3 regions of the Terribacillus aidingensis genome follow, and region 1 is predicted to be linked to each of the others. Evidence: predicted binding sites of a transcription regulator. Region 1 holds the regulator's gene; each other region holds the start of a gene.
The links. The regulator CtsR, encoded in region 1, represses protease genes until heat stress. The targets are predictions, from matches to a motif close to ATGGTCAATAAAGGTCAAACA.

Region 2: clpP (ATP-dependent Clp endopeptidase proteolytic subunit ClpP) is a predicted target of CtsR. The motif match lies at 6,296-6,316, and genes of this name have one in related genera.
Region 3: ABXS78_RS04315 (ATP-dependent Clp protease ATP-binding subunit) is a predicted target of CtsR. The motif match lies at 5,715-5,735, and genes of this name have one in related genera.

The regions. Positions count from the first base shown of each region.
Region 1 is NZ_CP159996.1:10,697-18,304, forward strand. Features, by position in the region: rRNA gene ABXS78_RS00070 (23S ribosomal RNA) at 1-107, shown strand, start outside; rRNA gene rrf (5S ribosomal RNA) at 342-454, shown strand; gene ABXS78_RS00080 (MgtC/SapB family protein) at 607-1,302, shown strand; gene ABXS78_RS00085 (CtsR family transcriptional regulator) at 1,431-1,889, shown strand; gene ABXS78_RS00090 (UvrB/UvrC motif-containing protein) at 1,911-2,453, shown strand; gene ABXS78_RS00095 (protein arginine kinase) at 2,453-3,520, shown strand; gene clpC (ATP-dependent protease ATP-binding subunit ClpC) at 3,541-5,970, shown strand; gene radA (DNA repair protein RadA) at 6,109-7,485, shown strand.
Region 2 is NZ_CP159996.1:2,482,377-2,489,984, reverse strand. Features, by position in the region: gene ABXS78_RS13165 (8-oxo-dGTP diphosphatase) at 168-635, shown strand; gene rapZ (RNase adapter RapZ) at 650-1,531, shown strand; gene ABXS78_RS13155 (YvcK family protein) at 1,531-2,475, shown strand; gene whiA (DNA-binding protein WhiA) at 2,506-3,456, shown strand; gene ABXS78_RS13145 (HPr family phosphocarrier protein) at 3,566-3,832, shown strand; gene sppA (signal peptide peptidase SppA) at 3,954-4,961, shown strand; gene ABXS78_RS13135 (RDD family protein) at 4,975-5,619, shown strand; gene clpP (ATP-dependent Clp endopeptidase proteolytic subunit ClpP) at 5,645-6,232, opposite strand; gene ABXS78_RS13125 (manganese catalase family protein) at 6,530-7,336, shown strand; tRNA gene ABXS78_RS13120 (tRNA-Arg) at 7,435-7,510, shown strand.
Region 3 is NZ_CP159996.1:795,539-803,146, reverse strand. Features, by position in the region: gene ABXS78_RS04340 (glycosyltransferase family 8 protein) at 1-756, shown strand, start outside; gene lepB (signal peptidase I) at 837-1,388, shown strand; gene ABXS78_RS04330 (GntR family transcriptional regulator) at 1,533-1,886, shown strand; gene ABXS78_RS04325 (ABC transporter ATP-binding protein) at 1,889-2,749, shown strand; gene ABXS78_RS04320 (hypothetical protein) at 2,746-3,441, shown strand; gene ABXS78_RS04315 (ATP-dependent Clp protease ATP-binding subunit) at 3,480-5,621, opposite strand; gene ABXS78_RS04310 (acyl--CoA ligase) at 5,839-7,419, opposite strand; gene ABXS78_RS04305 (DNA-3-methyladenine glycosylase) at 7,531-7,608, opposite strand, start outside.

The DNA.
Region 1 (7,608 bases):
TTTTAAATGAGTAAGATCCCTCAGAGACGATGAGGTAGATAGGTTCGAGGTGGAAGCGTGGTGACACGTGCAGCTGACGAATACTAATCGATCGAGGACTTAACTAAAACGAAAAGCGGAGGGAACCGCTTAGAAACGCAAGTATAAGTGAGAGGCCGGAAAGGGTGATTTTACCCTTGCAGGGCTAACGCTTAGGCTGGAGTTTCTGGTTCCTGGAGCTGGATCTGACGAGTAAGTCAACGCCAAAGTCCAAGCACTCCGGTGCTTGGCCGCATGAAATGTCTGGCAGGACATGTTTCTTATCTAGTTTTGAGGGTTCATTCAATTGAATTCTTGCATTGTCTGGTGGTAATAGCGAAGAGGTCACACCTGTTCCCATGCCGAACACAGCAGTTAAGCTCTTCAGCGCCGATGGTAGTTGGGTTCGCCCTGCGAGAGTAGGACGCTGCCAGGCAAGATAAAAGCTCCTGATAGGTTATTCAATAACTTATCAGGAGCTTTTTTGTATGTCTTGCTTTATACCCTTGGCAATTGGGGAATATAAATACTTCATACTATTATGTCGATATTCATATACTGCAAGAGAGAGAAAGAAGGGAAGCATAGATGGAGCATTACTTTAATGATCAATTTCTAACCGTAATGATGAAAATTATAATAGCAGTATTCCTTTCGGGGGCTATCGGGATGGAACGGGGAATGGGCAATCACCACGCGGGTTTGCGCACACATATTCTTGTAGGTGTCGGGTCCTGCCTGATGATGATTCTGTCTTTATATGGCTTTACGGACTTCAGTAAGGAACATGATTATGTCCAATTCGACCCCGCCCGTATACCTTCGTATGTGATCAGCGGTATCGGATTCCTCGGAGCAGGAACAATACTGGTTAATGGTACGACTGTACGAGGACTTACGACAGCTGCCTCTGTCTGGACAGTAGCAGGACTTGGACTTGTTATAGGAGCAGGAATGTATATGGAAGCAGTATTCACTACTATCATCATCCTGCTGATTCTAATTTTCCTGAATAATTTTGAGAAGCTGTTTTTATCAAGTAAAAAGCAAAAAGCTTACTGTTTGGATATCGAACTAGATAGAGATGAAAGTGTAGGTCCTATCATGGAAATCCTCGAACGTCATCATATGGCATTAACTAACATGGAGATGAGAAAACATCATCATGACAGCAGAATGCTGCATATTGAGCTGGCAACGCGTCACGCTATTAATGAAATGGAACTCTTTGAGGAAATAACTAACCTGACAAATATCCGATCAGTGAGCACAGTAAAAAGTTAAAACCCTTTTAAGGGTTTTTTTCTGTTATTAGAGGCTATGCTAGGGATGAAGAGCTTTGCATTCCTCCTGCAAAATGTATATAATAAAGTCAAAGATAGTCAAAGTCAAAGGGAAGGGAGGCGACTTGTGTGAGCAATATATCGGACATCATTGAAGCTTACCTAAAGCAGATACTTCAATCGACGGATACGCAGGAAGTGGAAATAAAGAGAAGTGAAGTAGCTAATCGTTTTCAGTGCGTGCCATCACAAATAAACTATGTAATAAAGACGAGATTCACTGTTGAGAAAGGGTATCTAGTCGAGAGTAAGCGTGGCGGCGGCGGTTATATTCGTATCATTCGGGTAAAGCACCATACAGAAGCAAGTTTGATAGATGATGTAATCGAAATGGTGCAGCCGCGTGTATCACAGCAGACTGCCAATAGTATTATTGAACGGCTTGCTGAGGAGAAGATACTGACTGAAAGGGAAGCGAAGATCATGCTGAGAGCAACCAGCCGGGAAACACTAGCCTTTCCTCTTCCGCTTCGTGATGAAGTCAGGTCCCGTATTTTAGTTTCAATGCTGACTGCTATCAAGTACTAGTCAGATAAGGAGGGCATCAGGATGGAATGTCAAGAATGTCATATAAGACCAGCAACCTTGCATTTAACAAATGTCGTCAACGGACAGAAGACAGAAATGCATGTTTGCGAGCAATGTGCAAAAGAGAATGGATATGTCTCCTACGGCCAAGAAGGGTATTCCCTGCATAACTTATTATCTGGTCTATTCCATATGAACCCATCGACTGTTCAAGGACATAAACACTTCTCACAAGTTCCATCAGCGCTTGCTTGCCCCAAGTGCGGACTGACATATAATGAGTTCACCAGATTGGGGAAATTCGGCTGTGCTTCCTGCTATGAAACTTTTGAAGACAATCTGAATCCTATCTTCCGCCGTGTACACAGTGGTAATACAAAACACGAAGGGAAGATACCGAAGCGGATGGGAAGCGGTATAGAGAAAAAACGGAAGATCGCAGCATACCGGGAATCCATGCTGCAATACATCCAGGAGGAAGAATTTGAGAAAGCAGCAGAGCTCCGCGATAAAATACGCTCGCTGGAGCAGCAGACAGATGAACAGGAAGAGGGTGAAAGCTAATGTCACTTGAAAAGTTCATGAGTGATGCTATCAGCCCTTGGATGAAAGAAAATGGACCGGACTGTGATATCGTCATGAGCAGCCGAATCCGGCTGGCCAGAAACTTTGAAAATCGTACCTTTCCACTGATAGCTAAAGCGGAGGATTTGGATGATGTACTGAATTTCTTCCAGGATAGTTATCAAGATACTGATTTTAATGATCGAGGGAAGATGCAATTCTTACGTATAGCTGATTTATCTCCGATTGAGAAGAAGGTATTCGTCGAAAAACACTTGATAAGTCCGCATTTGGCAGAACATGCGGAGGAGGCAGGAGTTTTGCTATTCGAAAGCGAACAAGTCTCTATCATGGTAAATGAAGAAGATCACCTGCGCATCCAGCTGTACCTGCCTGGCTTCCAGCTGAAAAAGGCACTTTCAGAAGCTTTTGAGGTGGACGATTGGCTTGAGCAGAAGATAACTTATGCATTCGATGAGGAAAGAGGGTATCTTACTACTTGCCCGACGAATGTAGGAACTGGACTGCGGGCCTCGGTAATGATGCATCTGCCTGCATTGACCATGACACATCAAATGAATCGGCTGACACCAGCAATCAACCAGCTCGGACTTGTCGTGCGCGGCATCTACGGCGAAGGCACCGAGGCGCAGGGCAATATTTATCAGATCTCCAACCAAATCACTTTAGGGAAATCAGAACAGGATATTGTAGAGGATCTGGAGAGTGTAGTGAGCCAGTTGATCGAGCAGGAGAGGCAGGCTCGCCAGACTTTGACAGAGGAGCTGAGCATCCAGCTGGAGGATCGGATCTTCCGGTCTTACGGAACATTGCGGTACAGCCGTATTATTGAATCAAAGGAAGCAGCAACCTGTTTATCGGATGTTAGATTAGGCATTGATATTGGGTATATACAAGATATGCCTCAATCCATACTTAATGAATTAATGGTATTGATACAGCCAGGCTTCCTGCAGCATTACGCAAAAAGGAGCTTATCTGGCAGAGAACGAGATGTATTACGTGCTTCCCTTATCAGAGAGCGGATGCATTTAGAAAATAACTGACTGACCAAGGAGGAATTCCTATGATGTTTGGACGCTTTACAGAAAGAGCACAAAAGGTCCTTGCACTTGCACAAGAAGAAGCAGTGCGATTGGGACATAATAATATCGGTACAGAACATATCCTATTGGGTCTTGTGAGCGAAGGAGAAGGCATTGCCGCTAAAGCTCTGACAACACTAGGGTTGGAAACAGAACGCATTCAGGAAGAGGTCGAGCAGCTGATTGGGCGCGGCCAGAAAATCACTGGTACACCTTATTACACACCTCGTGCGAAGAAAGTAATTGAACTTTCCTTGGACGAAGCAAGAAAACTTGGTCATTCCTATGTGGGTACAGAGCATATCCTTCTTGGTTTGATTCGTGAGGGTGAAGGGGTTGCAGCACGTGTGCTGAACAATCTCGGTGTAAGCTTGAATAAAGCTCGTCAGCAAGTGCTGCAGCTTTTAGGAAGCAATGAGTCTTCTGCTGGGAAACAGCGCGGCAGCCAGTCTGCTAGAGCGAATACGCCAACACTGGATAGTTTGGCAAGAGATCTTACGGCTATCGCTAAAGAAGGCAATATCGACCCGGTCATCGGCCGTGAGAAAGAAATCGAGCGTGTCATTCAAGTGCTCAGCCGCCGAACTAAAAACAACCCTGTCTTGATCGGGGAGCCAGGTGTCGGTAAAACGGCAGTAGCTGAAGGACTTGCGCAGCAAATCATCAATAACGAAATACCAGAAATCCTTCGGGATAAGCGCGTCATGACGCTTGATATGGGTACTGTCGTAGCGGGTACGAAATATCGCGGGGAATTCGAGGATCGTTTGAAGAAAGTAATGGAAGAGATTCGCCAAGCAGGCAATATCATCCTCTTCATCGATGAGCTGCATACACTTATCGGTGCAGGTGGAGCAGAAGGAGCGATTGATGCTTCCAATATTCTGAAGCCATCCCTTGCACGTGGTGAATTGCAGTGTATCGGTGCTACCACTTTGGACGAATACCGTAAATACATCGAAAAAGATGCAGCATTGGAGCGTCGTTTCCAGCCAATCCAAGTGGATGAACCATCTGTTGAAGAATCCGTTCAGATCCTTACTGGTCTGCGTGATAGATATGAAGCCCATCACCGTGTAACGATTACAGATGAAGCTATCCGTGCAGCAGCAGAGTTCTCTGATCGCTATATCACAGACCGCTTCCTTCCGGATAAAGCAATCGACTTGATCGACGAAGCTGCTTCCAAAGTGCGCTTGCGCTCTTACACAGCTCCGCCAAACTTGAAAGAGCTTGAGCAAAAGCTTGAGGAAGTACGCAAAGAGAAAGACGCAGCTGTGCAAAGCCAGGAATTCGAAAAAGCGGCTTCCTTGCGCGATACAGAACAGCGATTGCGTGATCAGCTGGATCAGACAAAGGATCAGTGGAAAGAAAAGCAAGGTCAGGAAAGCAGTGAAGTCACTGTAGAAGATATTGCTTCTGTTGTTTCCATCTGGACGGGTGTACCTGTTGCCAAGCTGACGAAGGATGAGTCGGAGCGCTTGCTTAATATGGAGCAGACACTGCATGGACGTGTCATCGGACAAGAGGAAGCTGTTGTGGCTATCTCCAAAGCAATTCGCCGTGCACGGGCTGGCCTTAAAGATCCGAAACGCCCTATTGGTTCATTCATCTTCCTTGGGCCTACTGGTGTAGGTAAAACAGAATTAGCACGAGCATTGGCTGATTCTATGTTTGGTGACGAAGATGCAATGATCCGTATCGACATGTCGGAATACATGGAACGCCATTCCACAGCACGTCTTGTCGGTTCTCCTCCAGGATATGTAGGGTATGAAGAGGGCGGACAGCTTACAGAGAAAGTCCGTCGGAAACCATATTCCGTTGTGTTGCTTGACGAGGTGGAAAAAGCGCACCCAGAAGTATTCAACATCTTGCTTCAAGTATTGGAAGATGGCCGTTTGACGGATTCCAAAGGTCGCTTGGTCGATTTCCGCAACACGATTCTGATCATGACTTCCAATGTTGGTGCCAGTGAGCTGAAACGCAGCAAGTCACTTGGGTTCACAATGGATAGCGAGGATCAGAACTTCAAGGATATGAAAGCGAAAGTAACAGAAGAGCTGAAAAAAGCCTTCCGTCCGGAGTTCTTGAACCGTATTGATGAAACGATCGTATTCCATCCGCTTGAGAAGAAACATATGAAGGATATTGTGACGTTGATGGCAGATCAGCTTAAGAAACGTCTTGCACAGCAGGATATTGAATTCACGCTGACAGATGCTGTTATCGAGAAGATTGCTAATGATGGCTTCGATGCGGAATATGGCGCTCGTCCATTGCGCCGTGCAATTCAGAAGAATATCGAAGATCTATTATCAGAGGAACTCCTGCGCGAGAATATCAGCAAAGGACAACAAGTGAATATTGATGTAGATAAAGAAGGTAAGTATGTCGTTACAGGCAAATAATGAATAGGGAGGTGTTTTCGCCTCCCTTTTTGCTTTGATTTGTGTAATTTTTTCTATAATAATAATTTTGTTTGATATATTTCTGTAACTTTTATGCCGTAATTATCGTATAAAATGATGAAGAAGGATTTGATAGGTTTGGCGAAAAGAAAGACAAAGTATGTATGTCAGGAATGTGGATATGAATCTGCAAAATGGATGGGCAAATGCCCAAGCTGCAATAACTGGAATACCTTTACGGAAGAAGTTGTTACACCAGCTAGCAGCGGAGCCTTCCGCCATTCAAATACAACAACCACAGCTGCAAGGCCTCAGTCGATTACAGCCATTCACTCCGAAAAGGAACCGAGAGTAACAACAGATCTCCCAGAGTTCAACAGGGTGCTCGGCGGCGGAATCGTAGCAGGATCACTTGTGCTTATCGGGGGAGACCCTGGTATCGGTAAATCTACCTTGCTTTTGCAAGTCAGTGCACAGCTGGCAGAGAAGGAATTACCGGTCCTATATATATCAGGTGAGGAATCTGCCCGTCAGACGAAACTCCGAGCAGATCGTCTCGGTGTAAAGGCAGATCAGCTCTATGTATTATCAGAGACAAATCTGCAGGACATCACACGGCATATTGAAGAAGTGAAGCCGGCGTTTGTTGTAGTCGATTCCATCCAGACCGTGTATCGGGAAGAAGTCACCAGTGCACCGGGAAGTGTTACGCAGGTACGGGAGTGTACAAGTGAGTTAATGCGGGTAGCCAAGACCAATGGCATTCCGATTTTCCTCGTTGGTCACGTAACGAAAGAAGGCGCCATCGCTGGTCCTAGAATGCTTGAACATATGGTGGATGCGGTTCTTTATTTCGAAGGAGAACGTCATCATACATTCCGAATCCTGCGCAGTGTAAAGAACCGGTTTGGAAGTACGAATGAAATGGGTATTTTCGAGATGAAGGAAGAAGGATTAAGGGAAGTGACGAACCCGTCTGAAATCTTCTTAGAGGAAAGATCGCAGGGTGCAGCAGGATCAACAGTTGTTGCATCGATGGAAGGGACACGCCCTGTTCTTGTCGAGATCCAGGCCCTTATCTCCCCGACCAGCTTCGGAAACCCTCGCCGTATGGCTACCGGTACAGATCATAACCGGGTGCCGCTTTTAATGGCGGTTTTGGAAAAACGAGTCGGGCTTATGCTGCAGAATCAGGATGCATACGTGAAGATTGCCGGCGGTATGCGGTTGGATGAACCCGCTATCGATCTTGCGGTAGCTGCGAGCATCGCATCCAGTTTTAAGGACAAGCCGACAAAGCCAGACGACGTCTTAATCGGGGAAGTGGGTCTGACTGGTGAAGTGAGACGTGTATCCCGGATTGAACAGCGTGTCCAAGAAGCGGCCAAGCTTGGCTTCAAGAGGGCTATCGTACCGAAGAAGAATCTGGATGGCTGGACGGTTCCGGCAAGTATTAAAGTAGTCGGAGTGAACTCGGTAAGTGAAGCACTTCATATTGTCTTGGGAGAGGATTAACCTCTCCTAAATTGGTAATATTTTTTGACAACTTCTCTGAAACTATGCTACTATGTAATGTTTCCTAAATTGACTAGGAATCTAAAACGTGCTACGGTTAAACTGCAATTATTTATTTTTACG
Region 2 (7,608 bases), 1.1 Mb from region 1:
GTCTCGGCACCTATGCATTTTTTTTGTTCTTTTAGGGATTAACGGCGATTTTTGGTAAAGACTTAGGAAACATAATACTGTTTGAAGATAAACAGAAATAGTATAATATAGAGTGATGTGTAAAACGAACCCGACATGTCCACTTACACAGAGAAAGAGGTGGAAGCATGCAACGTGTTGCAAACTGCATCTTGGCAGTTGATGACAAAGTTCTTTTATTGAAGAAACCGAGTAAAGGATGGTACTCAGCGCCTGGCGGAAAAATGGAACTAGGTGAGTCCGTCAAGGAAACTGCTGTCCGGGAGTTCTGGGAAGAAACAGGATTGACGATACATGAACCCGAGCTTCGAGGTACGTTTACTTTTGTTATAAAGAAAGGCGAGAAAGTTGTGCATGAATGGATGATGTTCACCTTCTTCGCTGAGGAATATACTGGTGATCTGCTTGAAGAAAGCCAGGAAGGTAAGCTGGAATGGATAGATAAAAAGAAAATCAAGGATTTGCCGATGGCAGAGGGAGATCGGGATATATTCGCCCATATGTTTAACACAGATGAGCCATTGTTCGGCACATTCGTCTACACGGAGGATCGCCAGCTGCTGCAGTCCAAGCTGGATCCGACGACACCAGAATAAAACGGGGGATACGCATGGAGAAACAGTTGAATGAAACCAAGCTCGTCATCATTACAGGTATGTCCGGAGCAGGCAAAACGGTTGCCGTTCAAAGCTTCGAGGACTTGGGTTACTATTGTGTGGATAATTTGCCCCCGGCACTCCTGCCGACATTCCTTGATTTGATGCGTGATGCTGCCAATGATATTAAGAAGGTAGCACTTGTCATGGATTTGCGAGGCAGGGAATTCTTTGATTCTTTGTTTGAAGCATTGGACAAGCTGACACAGGAGAATTGGCTGGAGCCGCAAGTCTTATTCCTCGATTCAAAGGATGAAGTGCTCGTAACCAGATACAAAGAAACACGCAGGACGCATCCGCTTGCGCCGGAAGGTCTTCCTCTGGAAGGTATCCAGCAGGAACGTGCACTGCTTGATCAAATGCGTGGAAGAGCACAATTCATCGTGGATACTTCGACTTTGAAACCGAAGCAGCTTCGCGAGAAAATTATGAAACGCTTCAAGGATACCGATTATGAAGAGTTCACGGTTCAGATGCTGAGTTTTGGTTTCAAGTACGGGCTCCCAATTGATGCGGATCTTGTCTTTGATGTACGTTTCCTTCCGAATCCTTTCTATGTAGAGAATCTCAGACCGCAAACGGGCTTGGATGAACCTGTTTCGTCTTATGTATTCAAGTGGTCTGATACGCATACTTTCCTGCAGAAGCTTGAGGATATGCTCACCTTCATGCTGCCTCAGTACCGCAAGGAAGGCAAAAGCCAGCTTGTGATAGCCATTGGCTGTACTGGCGGGCAGCATCGTTCAGTAGCTATCGCAGAGTATCTGGCAAAAAGGTACAGCGATAATTATGCGACGCATGTGACGCACCGTGATGTAGAAAGGAAAAGCCACTGATGATAAGGAAAAAAATAGTTGCAATCGGGGGCGGAACAGGTATGCCTGTTCTGCTGCGCGGATTAAAACAGCTTCCGGTGGATCTTTCTGCAATTGTAACGGTAGCTGATGATGGCGGCAGCTCAGGTAAACTGCGAACCGAGCTTGCGATGCCGGCACCAGGAGATATCCGTAATGTCATCGCCGCATTGGCCGATGCAGAACCGATGCTGATTGATTTATTCCAGCATCGGTTCAAGGATGGCAATGGATTATCGGGGCATTCGATGGGGAATCTGCTGCTGGCGGCGATGACCTCTATATCCGGGGACTTTTATAATGGAATCAAAGAAATATCACGTGTACTTAAGGTGAAGGGCAATATTTATCCGATTGCCAATCAGAATGTCGTGCTGCATGCGGAGATGACGGATGGAGAGATTGTAACGGGAGAATCAAATATCCCGCTTGCGAATAAACAGATCAAACGAGTATTTGTCAGTCCGCTGCCGGTCAAACCATTGCCGGATGCAATCGAAGCGATTAAGCAGGCGGATTTGATTGTCATCAGTCCAGGTAGTCTCTACACGAGTGTTATGCCGAACCTGATTGTACCTGAGATTGAGAATGCTTTGCGAGACGCACCTGGCAAGGTTGTCTATGTATGTAATGTAATGACGCAATACGGCGAAACGACGGGTTATACAGCAGGAGATCATATTCAAGCTATACATGATCATATCGGAGTAGATATAGTGTCAACAATAGTCGTCAATAATAGTGCAATTGAGCAAGATATACGTGAAAATTATGCAGAAGAGCATGCCGAACCGGTCGTATATGATATCAGCCGCTTAAAGTCTTTAGGCCTTGAAGTAATTGAAGCCGATATTATCGACCATCACCAGCGCAAGCTCCGGCATGATACACATAAAATAGCTAAGCTGCTTTACGCAATGCTGTAAAAGCGAGGCACGAGAAGGGGGGAGAGCTTCGTGAGCTTTGCATCAGAAATAAAGAAGGAATTGACGACAATTCCAATTGAAATGACGGATGTAAAAAGCGAGCTTGCAGCTTTGATCCGGATGAACGGCTCTGTCTCCTATTCGAGACAGGAATATATGCTGGATGTCCAAACAGAGAATGCGGCCATCGCAAGACGTATCTATACACTGCTGAAGGCGATTTATCAGCATCCAATCGAATTGCTTGTACGAAAAAAGATGAAGCTGAAGAAAAACAATGTGTATATCGTGCGACTGAATAAACAAGTGGATGACCTGCTGCGTAATCTGGAAATCCTCGAAGATCAATTCACTTTTGTCCGTACGATCAGCACATCTTTCACAGATACCGCTGAAAAGCGCAGAGCTTACTTGCGTGGTGCATTTTTGGCAGGAGGATCAGTAAATAACCCGGAAACATCCTCCTACCATCTGGAGATATTCAATACGCATAAAGAACATAGTGATGCGCTTTGCGAGCTGATGAACACATTTGATCTGCACGCCCGAAGTACAGAGCGCCGTAAGGGCTTTATTACTTATTTGAAGGAAGCGGAAAAGATCACGGAATTTCTCAATATTGCAGGTGCTCACAGTGCATTGTTTAAATTCGAGGATGTCCGGATTGTCCGGGATATGCGTAACTCAGTTAACAGGCTGGTCAACTGTGAAACAGCGAATCTCAACAAGACGATCGGAGCTGCCTTCCGCCAAGTCGAGAATATCAATTTCATCAAGAACACAGTTGGAATAGAGGCACTTCCTGATAAGCTGCAGGAAATCGCTGAACTTCGCGTCCAGCATCAGGATGTTTCGCTGAAAGAACTCGGCGAGCTGGTTTCCACCGGAAAGATCAGTAAATCCGGAATCAACCACCGCCTTCGCAAAATAGATGAATTTGCGGATAGACTTCGTAATGGAACATCTATTAAAAAAGCGTAAGCAGGTATAAAGCCGATATAGCTTGTGGTATACTTAGAAGACACTCAATTGGGTGTTTTCTTTTTCATGATTTTGATAGCGCTTACTTGGAAGATGGGAGGAATCACATGTGATCCAAAAAACCTTGCGTGTCACCCTGGATACTGGTTTGCAAGCCAGACCTGCAGCAAGCTTCGTCCAGCAAGCCAATCGTTTCAGTGCCTCTGTGTTTGTGGAAAAAGGGAACAAATCGGTAAATGCCAAAAGCATCATGGGTTTAATGAGCCTGGCTATAGCCCAAGAAGAATTAATCACCTTGAAAATCGACGGCTCGGATGAAGTGGAAGCAATGGAGGAGCTGACAGCCTTCATTACCACTCCCTCAGCAGCCAGCTGATTTTCCCGCAGAAAAGTCCTGAATAATTCAGGGCTTTTTTTGCTAATATGTGGTAAGTGAGGCTATCCTAGTGTAGGCTATGTATTGTAAGATTTTTATAAGAAAGAAAGGAGATTACATTTTGAACGCAAAACGTTGGATTGCCATCGGTATCGCAGCGGGGCTGCTCGCCATATCGGTCGGTTTTCAGACCTTGTTCGCTGTGATAAATAGCAACTTCACAGACGCGATTGATACAGCAACAGGAAGCACTTTTCTGAGTGAAGAAATTGTGGAAGATGGAGATGTGATGAATCGGATTGCTGTATTGAAAGTGGAAGGCACGATTCAGGATACGGGAGAAGAAGCTTCGCTATTGGGAAGCGGTACATATAATCATGCAGCCTTTTTAGAGCAGTTAGAGCAGGCGGGCATGGATGATACAGTTGGTGGTGTCATCATTGAAGTGAACAGTCCTGGAGGCGGAGTTGTCGAAAGTGCTGAAATTCACGATAAGGTAGTGGAAATTCAAGAGGAATACGGAAAACCTGTTTATGTATCGATGGGGAACACGGCGGCTTCCGGCGGCTATTATTTAGCGGCAAGTGCGAATAAAATTGTCGCACACCCAGCTACACTCACAGGATCAATCGGTGTTATCATGTCTACACTCAATTATGCGGAGCTTGCTGATAAGATCGGTATCAAAGAGGAAGTTATCAAGAGTGCGGAGCATAAGGACATCATGTCTGGAGCAAGAGACATGACGGATGAAGAGCGTGATATCCTGCAGTCCATCATCGACGATATGTATGCTGACTTTGTCCAAGTCATCGTAGACGGACGCGGTATGCCGGAGGATAAAGTACGTGAACTTGGTGACGGACGTGTGTATTCTGGTAAACAAGCAATGGAAAATGGTCTCGTCGATGATTTAGGAGATCTGGAAGATACTATCGCTATGATGAAAGAAGAGCAAGGACTTGAAAACGCGGAAGTATTCGAATATACAGGAGATGGCTTTGGTATGGGCTCCTTCTGGGCAACAGCAGCCGAAGGTCTGTTTGTTTCCGATTCTGATTTGCTTGGTATCAAGCAGCTGATGGGTAAATCGAACTCACCTGAAGCTATGTACCTTTATACGGAATAGGGGGCGTTAGAAAATGGATAAAGAGAAACGTGAGCATCCAGAAGAACTGACGTCATCCGATCAGGATTATTCCAGAACAGATATACCTGAAACAACGGACACTGACGAATCTACCGCGCCGGAGAAAGCAGCGGATGCCTGTGAAAATACGTATCAGGGAAAGCCAGCTGCTGAGATAAGGAATGACCAACAAGAAACAGAGATTTCTCTGACACCATTAGCAGATGAACGACGCTATGCAGGATTTTGGATGCGATTTTGGGCATATATCGTTGACCTAATTGTCGTATTCAGCTTGACGGGTCTGATCGTCAAACCATTCACGATGATTGATTCCTTCCGTGAAGCTACGCTTTGGATCTGGAGCGTCAGTGGTTTGCTTGGAGGCTTGGTATTCTTTGCTTATTTCCTGTTCATGACCAAATGGCGCGGGCAGACATTAGGCAAAATGATATTCGGCCTTCGAGTCATTCGGAAGGACGGTGAGCGGCTGTCTTGGTCAGATACACTGATCCGGGAAGTAGTCGGCCGTTTCATTCATCGTCTTCTGTTTTTGTTTTTCCTATACGCAGTAGTAGCTTTTACACCAAAAAAGCAAGGCTTGCACGATTTGTTCGCTGACACACTTGTTATCCATGAAAAAAGCCATCCAGCATAAATGCTGGATGGCTTTTTCTTATGTCTTAAACTGGTTTTTTCTCCATTACTTTGTCGATCAAGCCGTAGTTCACTGCTTGTTCAGCTGTAAGAAAGTTATCACGGTCTGTATCGCGCTCGATTACTTCAAGAGGCTGACCGCTGCGTTCTGCCATGATTTCGTTCAGTTTCTTTCTCATTTCGATGATACGACGAGCATGGATTTCGATATCACTTGCTTGTCCTTGTGTACCACCTAGCGGCTGGTGAATCATGACTTCACTGTTTGGAAGTGCATAACGCATGCCTTTTTCACCAGCAGTCAATAGGAATGCACCCATGGATGCAGCCATACCGATGCAGATAGTGGATACTTTCGGCTGGATGAACTGCATTGTATCATAGATAGCCATACCTGCTGTGATGGATCCGCCTGGTGAGTTGATGTATAGGGAAATATCTTTTTCTGGATCCTCTGCTGCTAGGAATAACAGCTGGGAAACAATGCTGTTGGCAACATTATCATCGATCGCGCTGCCAAGCATGATGATCCGGTCTTTTAGCAAACGGGAGTAGATATCGTAAGCACGCTCTCCTCTGTTTGTCTGTTCGATAACTGTAGGGATTAGATTCATGGTAGATCCTCCTTTGGATATGAGCTCATTATTCTAAGTAATGACTAACCTTATATTACCTAAAAGGTCAATAAAGGTCAAACAAAATACTTACTTTCTTTCGCCTATTCCATGCTTCCCTAGTTGGGAGGCATATAAACGCTTGAAATAGAGTCTCTCGTTAACTTTGACTTTTAACTGATAAACTCCTGCATACTGGTTTATTTTTCATTTAAATTACATCATTAGGAAGTGGTTTAGAAAATTTACCAGGTGGAATGTAAACAGCGAAAAGCAAAAAACTCTAGGAGGTAACACATGTTCAACCATTCGAAAGTACTACAATATCCAGCAAGACCAGACAAACCGGACGCACTGTTTGCGAAGAAAATGCAGGAAATCTTGGGTGGACAATTCGGTGAAATCACTGTAGCCTTACAATACTTATTCCAAGGATGGAGCGCACGAGGCGAGGAGAAATATAAAGATTTGATCATGGATACAGCAACTGAGGAAATCGGTCACGTTGAAATGATTGCAACCATGATTGCCCGCCTTCTTGATGGAGCACCTGTTAAGGAGCAGGAAGAAGCTGCGAAGGACCCTGTCATCGGTGCTATCCTAGGCGGCATGAATCCACAGCATGCAATTGTTTCAGGTCTTGGACCACGCCCGACAGACAGCAATGGTGTTCCTTGGAATGCAGGCTATATCATCGCAAGTGGCAACCTTCTAGCAGATATCCGTGCCAACATCAACGCTGAGTCACAAGGCCGTCTGCAAGTGGCTCGACTATATGAAATGACCGAAGACCAAGGTGTACGCGATATGCTATCCTTCCTGCTTGCACGTGATTCCATGCACCAAAACCAATGGATTGCAGCAGCGCGTGAACTGGAAGAGAAGAACGGCATCATCGTACCAGGCTCCTTCCCAAGAGAATTGGAAGTGGCTGATTATGGCCATACTTTGATCAACTTCTCTGAAGGGGAAGACTCTAAAGAAGGCAGCTGGGCAAATGGTACAGCTCCTGATGGCGGCCAATTCAACTATCAAGAAGCGCCAACAGCACACGGCGAAAAACAAGAGCTGCAGCCAGCACCAGAATATATGTATCCAAAATAAGCAGAAGCCCCTGGTGAGGGGCTTCTATTCTATTTAAAAAGAACTTGCTTATAACTGCTGATTATCGTATAATTATCGTTGTCACATTAATTACATATGCGCTCGTAGCTCAGTCGGATAGAGCGGTGGTTTCCGGTACCACGTCTGCCGGGGGTTCGAATCCCTCCGAGCGCGCTTATACATAGAAAACAGCAAGAGTTTGGCTTTATGCCGCTCTTGCTATTTTTTTGTTTATAAGCACTTTGCAAACATATTGCAAACCTTCGTGTTCC
Region 3 (7,608 bases), 780 kb from region 1:
CCTGAGGATTTTGTCATTTCAATCATCGATGGAGGAATCAGTCAGCAGAAGAAACAGCTCTTGAAAGAAACAGCCGCCGCCTACAATACACCACTGGATTTCTTGAATGTAGATTTGGATGCATACGGAGGCGCAATCGCCAGTCGCCACATTTCAAAAGCGGCTTACTATCGCATTTCCATCCCTGAAATGATGAATCCAGCTATTGAACGGACGCTGTATGTTGATTGCGATATGCTGGTACTAGATGATGTCAAAAAACTATTCGAAATCGATATGGAAGACAATATCGTTGCAGCCGTAGGAGACTATGGGGAACACCGCCGTCTGGAGAAAATGGGAATCACAAAAGAAGATCGTTATTTCAACTCCGGTCTGATCCTAATTGACATGAAGGCTTGGCGCGACAATGATATTACAAACAAGGTGCTGACATTCATCAACGAAAATCCGGATAAGCTGGCTTGGCATGATCAGGATGCCCTTAACGCCATCCTATGGAATGACTGGCTCATGCTCCATCCGAAATGGAATGCTCAAACACACGTTATCTTGAAAGAGTATAAAGCGAAGTCACTCAAGGAAGAACGCGTGCTTCGGACAGTAAGAGAAACACCATCAATTGTCCATTTCTGCGGAGAAGAGAAACCTTGGCAGGAAGGATCCATACATCCTTATACAGATGGCTACTATGAATATTTAGCAAAAACAGCATTTAAAACTGCCGCTAAATCTGAAAATCCCTTATCTGTATAAACTGATTGTAAAACCGGAGTTAAGATAACTCCGGTTTTTTCTATGCGTTCTTCGCATATGTTACACTAGTACAAAAGGGGGTGCTTTTTCTGAAAGCTAGACGCACGCTTTATGCTGTGCTGCTGCCGATTGGTATCGCCATAATCGCCCTATTCATTTTTCGCTCTTATTTTTATTTCCCTAGTACCGTATATGGTGAATCAATGGCTCCGACTTTGGAAGACCAAAACAAAATTCTCATTAGCCGCGTTGGCAACATTGATCGTTTTGATGAAGTTGTTTTCCATGCACCAGATCAGGATGCAAGCTATGTAAAACGGGTGATCGGGATTCCCGGAGACAAGATTGAATATAAAGATGATGTGCTTTTTGTGAATGGCAAAAAGCATGCAGAGCCTTACCTGAAAGAAATGAAGGAAATGATGCAGGAAGATGCGTTATTTACGAATAACTTCAAGCTTCGTGATGTCATCGGAGAAGACACAATTCCTGATGGTTACCTGTTCGTCATGGGAGATAATCGCAGAAACAGCAAAGACAGCAGGATGTTCGGCTTGATTTCACAAAGCTCAGTCATCGGAGAAGTGAAGTTCCGCTACTATCCATTTCCTCAAATGGGATTAACCAATTAAATAAGTTGAGCTGACGAACAGTGCAGGCATTTGCACTGTTTTTTTATTTTCTCCAAATTATGGTTGACTCCTCTCACTCTTGGTTATATAGTTAGTTACATAAGTAATGAACCAATTATCCCAGACTATTAAAGGAGCAAAAGTATGCTTGATGATTCAAAGCCAATCTTTATCCAGATTAAAGAACAACTAGAAGACGCCATCCTCAACGGCTCCATAAAAATTGGAGAAAGAGTGCCCTCAACCAATGAATTTGCTCAATACCACAAGATAAATCCAGCCACTGCAGGAAAAGGGATCAACCAGCTAGTAGACGAAGGTATATTATTCAAGAGAAGAGGCGTAGGTATGTTTGTAACAGATACAGCTCAGGATATTCTTCTTGAAAAGCGTAAACAGCAGTTTTTTGATGCTTATATCGTTCCAATGAAACGGGAAGCTGGCAAGCTTCAAATCCCCAATGAAGAAATCATCCGGATGCTCAAGGAGGAAGAGTGAACATGACGATTGTTGCTGATAAATTGATTAAAGAATACAAAACTGCGACAGCCCTAAAAGGAATCAATCTTCAAATCACAGAACCGAAAATCTACGGTCTGTTAGGTAGAAACGGCGCTGGTAAAACTACCTTTATGCAGCTGCTGGCGGGCTACGATAAACCGTCAAGCGGGGAATTACACATCAACGGCATGAAGCCTTTCGATAACCGAGCTGTCACCGAAAATATTTGCTTGATCAAGGAAGCTGGTAATTTCAAAAAAGATCTTACTGTTCATCAAGTATTGAAAATTGCTTCGATGCTCTATTCAAACTGGGATAAGAATCTGGCTGCTGAACTTTTAGAAGGATTCGACTTAGACAAAAGACTCCGAGTAAAAAATCTTTCCAAAGGCATGGAATCAGCTCTTGGCATTATAGTTGGCTTGGCTAGTAAAGCACCCGTTACCATGCTGGATGAGCCTTACATCGGATTGGATGCTGCATCGCGTGCTTATTTCTACGAAGTACTGCTTGAAGAATTCCAAAGCACTCCCCGAATCATCATTCTGTCTACCCACTTAATTGATGAGGTCAGCAATTTGTTTGAAGAAGTGATTATATTCGACAAAGGCAGCATACTCCTGCATAAAAGTGCAGAAGAACTCAGAGCACAAAGCTTTTGCATCTCAGGACCAGCAGCACAGGTGAAAGCCTTTACTGAAGGCAAACAAGTCATTCAAGAAAAAAGTTTCGCCGGAACATCACAGGCATACCTTCTATCCAAGGAAGCTCCTGCATTAACTGGTGATCTGAAGGTTACAGGGGTGCCATTGCAGGATATGATGGTTCATTTAACAGAAAAAAGAGGTGCTCGATCATGAAGAAACAAATACAAGCTTTACTCTATTTCTTTGCTGTCGACAGCAAACGTACAGTTACTATCTTTTGCTCTATTCTGCTGTTGTGCATTACAGCATTAACTGTTCTTGGCGTTACTGTTGCGGACATCATGTACATCGCCATCTCAGCACCAGCATATATCTTTATGATCATCTTCGGTTTCAGAACAATTCCAGAGAGTCTCCCATTTGCTATTAAAAGGGGTATCACCAGGAAAAGTTACCATACAGCCGTCGGTATTTTCATTTTGCTGATCAATCTTGTAATGCTCGCTTTTCTTGCTGGAGTACAATTAATATTGAATGCTGTGTTTCAGGTAGCTAATGTAACGAACATCCATATTATCCGTCCGATTGGAGCGAGCACCGAGCTGAAAAGTATTTTTTATAGCTTGCCGCTTGATTATGCTCTCCTGTTATCTTTCTTTGCTGCCGGACTTTTACTTGGTATCATCGCCTATAAATTTGGCTTTCTTGGGGGTGCGGTACTCGGAGGCATTGCCTTAATTGGTATAACCGTGTCTCTGACTATCCAGGGATTAACTGACGTCATTACTTGGATACTAGATTTAGCTGTACTTCCAGCATTCGGACTGGTTTTTGCAGTTGCGCTTGTATGCTATGTAATAAGTTGGATCTTTATCCGCACGAGCAACTCCCAGCCTACCTCATAAAAAAAGAGACTCATGCCTGGGCATGAGTCTCTTTTCTATTATTTGCTTACTACAGTAATTTGTTCATCAACCAAATCCACTACCATACTGCTCACGTTCTCTTCCTCAAGGATATAGTCAGTAATTTTATCCTCTACTTGGTCTTGGATCACACGGCGCAATGGACGTGCACCAAAACGAGGATCATAGCCTTTTTTCGCAAGGAAGTGTTTTGCAGCTTCTGTCACCTCAAGCTGGTAGCCTTCTTCTTCCATGTTCTTCGTCAAATCAGAAAGCATAAGCTCAACGATTTGCACCAAATCTTCCTCTTTCAGCTCTTCAAAGCTGATGATGGAATCAAAACGGTTCAAGAATTCTGGTTTGAAGTAAGCTCCTAGCTTCTCAATCACAGAAACAGCTTCATTTGCAGATTTCGTAAAGCCGACAGAAATCTGTTTGTCTCCTGTTCCGGCGTTGCTCGTCATAATAATGACGGTCTCCTTAAAGCTCACTTTACGGCCTTGGCTATCAGTCAAATGACCGTCTTCCATGATTTGCAGGAACATATGCTGTACATCCGGATGTGCTTTCTCGATTTCATCCAAAAGGACGATCGTATAAGGATTACGGCGTACGCGCTCTGTAAGCTGACCTGCTTCTTCATGTCCAACGTATCCTGGAGGAGAACCAATCAGTTTCGCAACGGAGTGACGTTCCATGTACTCACTCATATCCAGACGGATGAAGGATTCTCGTGTACCGAACATCTCTTCCGCCAGTGCACGAGTAAGTTCTGTTTTACCTACACCAGTCGGTCCGACGAATAGGAAAGAACCGATTGGGCGCTGCTTGGATTTCAATCCAGCTCGGCTGCGGCGTATCGCTTTAGCAACTCGATCAACTGCCTGTTGTTGACCGATAACCTTGCTGGACAGGTTAGCAGCTAGGTTCTTCATTTTGTTCTGTTCTTCAGACTGGATTTTCGTCACAGGGATACCTGTTTTCTCTTCCACAATCTGCTGGATTACCTCAACTGTTACTTCAGCTTTGTCTTCATTCTGTGGTTGCTCAAGCTTCTGTTCAAGCTGAATTTCTTCCTGGCGAAGATACGCAGCACGTTCATAATCCTCGCGACCTGCAGCTTCTTCTTTCTCTTTCGCAATTTGTGCAAGACGAGTCTGAATGGCATCTTCGTCAGTCGTCACTGTAAGCAGGTTGATACGGGATCCTGCTTCATCAAGTAAGTCGATCGCTTTATCCGGCAAGAAGCGGTCCTGGATGTAACGCTGAGACAAGCTCACGCTCGCTTTGACTGCTTCTTCTGTGTAGGACACTTGATGATACGCTTCGTATCTCTCCTGTAGTCCTTTCAATATCTCGATTGCCTGTTCTGCTGTCGGTTCTTTTACGATGACCGGCTGGAAACGGCGTTCAAGCGCTGCATCTTTTTCGATTTGACGGTACTCTTTCAATGTTGTTGCTCCGATCAGCTGCAGCTCACCGCGAGCAAGTGCTGGTTTCAGAATATTACCCGCATCCATTTGGGAACCTTCAGCAGTTCCAGCACCCACTAATAGATGAATCTCATCCACAAAGAGAATGACATTCTTACGTTGCTGCAATTCGGAAATAAGCTGTTTCATCTTTTCCTCGAATTGACCGCGCACACCTGTGTTCGCAACTAGTGAAGCAACATCAAGCAAGTAAATTTCTTTATTTTGCAGCTTCACAGGCACATTGCCTTCAACAATCTGTAAAGCCAACCCCTCTGCTATTGCTGTTTTACCTACCCCTGGTTCCCCGATTAGTACTGGGTTGTTCTTATTGCGTCGGTTTAGCGTCTCAATGACACGTTTGACCTCTTGCTCACGGCCGATGACTGGATCTATCAGACCAGCGCGCGCTCCGTCAGTAAGGTTCTTACCAAGTGAGTCTAGCAATCCTCCGCGGCCACGGCCATTGCCGCCAGCTTGTGCTTGGCTGTTTGCACCAGCCTGGAAGCCGGATTGTGCTCCGCCGAACATATTTTTAAAGAAATCATCCATTGTTCCACCATTGGATGCGAAACCGGCAGGATTTTTAGACATATTTTTCATTTCATTATAGCAAGTATGACAGAGCTGTAATTGTTGTTTCTGATTGTTGAATTGCATTAACAAGTTCACGTTAGCTTCTCGTTCACCACAATGTTGGCATTTCATAATACAATTACCTCCCCGATTAGGTTAGTTTAATTTATTTGGTCAAGTGTCTTACTTTGACTTTGACTATCTTTGATCTTGTGACTTTATTATAGTCTGACCTTCTTTGACTTTCAAGTGTTATGCTTTATATTTTTTATTTTTTTCAGAAAAGGTATTTAGTGAATAATTAATGAAGAAATAAAAAAGCATCGCCTTTATTAGGCGATGCTCTCAATTACTTTGTATTTTGTTTTTCTTGATTACGCAGTTCCACACGTCTAATTTTACCAGACGAAGTTTTTGGAAGTTCTTTAACGAACTCAATTTTACGTGGGTACTTGTAAGGTGCAGTCGTATTCTTTACATGTGTCTGCAATTCCTTCACAAGGTTTGGGTCGTTCTCATCTACACCTTCACGTAGGATGACGAATGCTTTAACTACATTACCGCGGATTTCATCCGGGCTTGCTACAACCGCGCATTCTGCTACAGCCGGATGTTTCACCAAAGCATCCTCTACTTCAAATGGTCCAATTGTATAGCCAGAGCTGATGATGATATCATCGCTGCGGCCTTCGAACCAGAAGTAGCCATCTTCATCTACAGAAGCTTGGTCACCTGTGACGAAATAGCCGTTGCGTTCCGCTTGTTGACGGCGTTCAGGCTCACGGAAATATGTTTTAAACAATGCAGGACTGTCGAGTTTCAAGGCGATGTCACCAACTTCACCCGTTTTAACGCGATTTCCGTCCTCATCGATTACAACAACTTCATTTCCTGGTGTCGGTTTACCCATGGAACCTGGTCTTGGTTCCATACCTTTCATAATACCAAGCAGCAATGTGCTCTCTGTTTGGCCATATCCATCACGTACAATGATGTTGAAATGTTTCTGGAAGACATCAATTACTTCCCGGTTCAATGGTTCACCTGCTGATACCGCACTATGCAGGGCACTCAAATTATAGCTGCCAAGATCAGTTACTTTGGCCATCAGACGATATTCCGTTGGTGTACAGCAAAGTACATTGATTTTGTAATCCTCGAGTAGGGAAAGGTAAGTTTTAGCATCGAATCGTCCCATGTAGACAAAGCCTGTTGCTCCAGTACCTAAAACAGAAAGGAATGGACTCCAAACCCATTTCTGCCAGCCTGGTGCAGCTGTTGCCCATACGATGTCTCCTTTGGAAGCCGACAGCCAGTTTTCTGCAGCTGTCCGCAAGTGTGCATATCCCCAGCCATGTGTATGGACTACACCTTTGGGATTACCTGTCGTACCACTTGTGTAGGACATCAATGCAATATCTTCTCTAGAAGTCTCTACCGTTTCCAGTTCTTCTGAAGCTGTTGTTTTGAGCTTCCCAAGATCCTTCCAGCCATCGACTGCTCCACCGACTGCAAGTTTGATTAAGCTATCTTGATTCTCGATGTCTTCAAATTGCGCAGTAAAGGCATGATAACTGATGATGCTCTTCACTTTTCCATGATCGATACGGTATTGCAAATCCTTCGTCTTCAGCATTTCGGAGCTAGGGATGATCACAAGTCCGAGCTTCAAGGCTGCTGCATAAATATGATACGCCTCAACGACACGCGGTACCATAACCAGTATCGCATCCCCTTTTTTCAAGCCCAATTCTTTCAGAACATTACCTGTGCGGTTTACATCCTGGAATAACGTTTTATACGTTACTTCCATCTTATTACCCGCCTCGTCCATCCAAATGAGCGCCTGACGATCTTCATCTGTAACGAATCGCTCCATTTCATCAACGATGTTGTATTGCTCTGGTGCAATCAAATCTTTTCTTTCCATACTTACGCCTCCTAAATGGCTGCCTGTTTTAACTAATGCACTTATTATAGCAGACCAAAGCACGACTTCCCAGTAATAATTGTTACCAAATTATAAAACTTGATATTAGTATCAGGTCTCAATACTTCTCCAAAGCGTCATAGTCGCATAACTGCGGTAAGGAGCCCAGCTTTCTCCTCGCGTATGTAT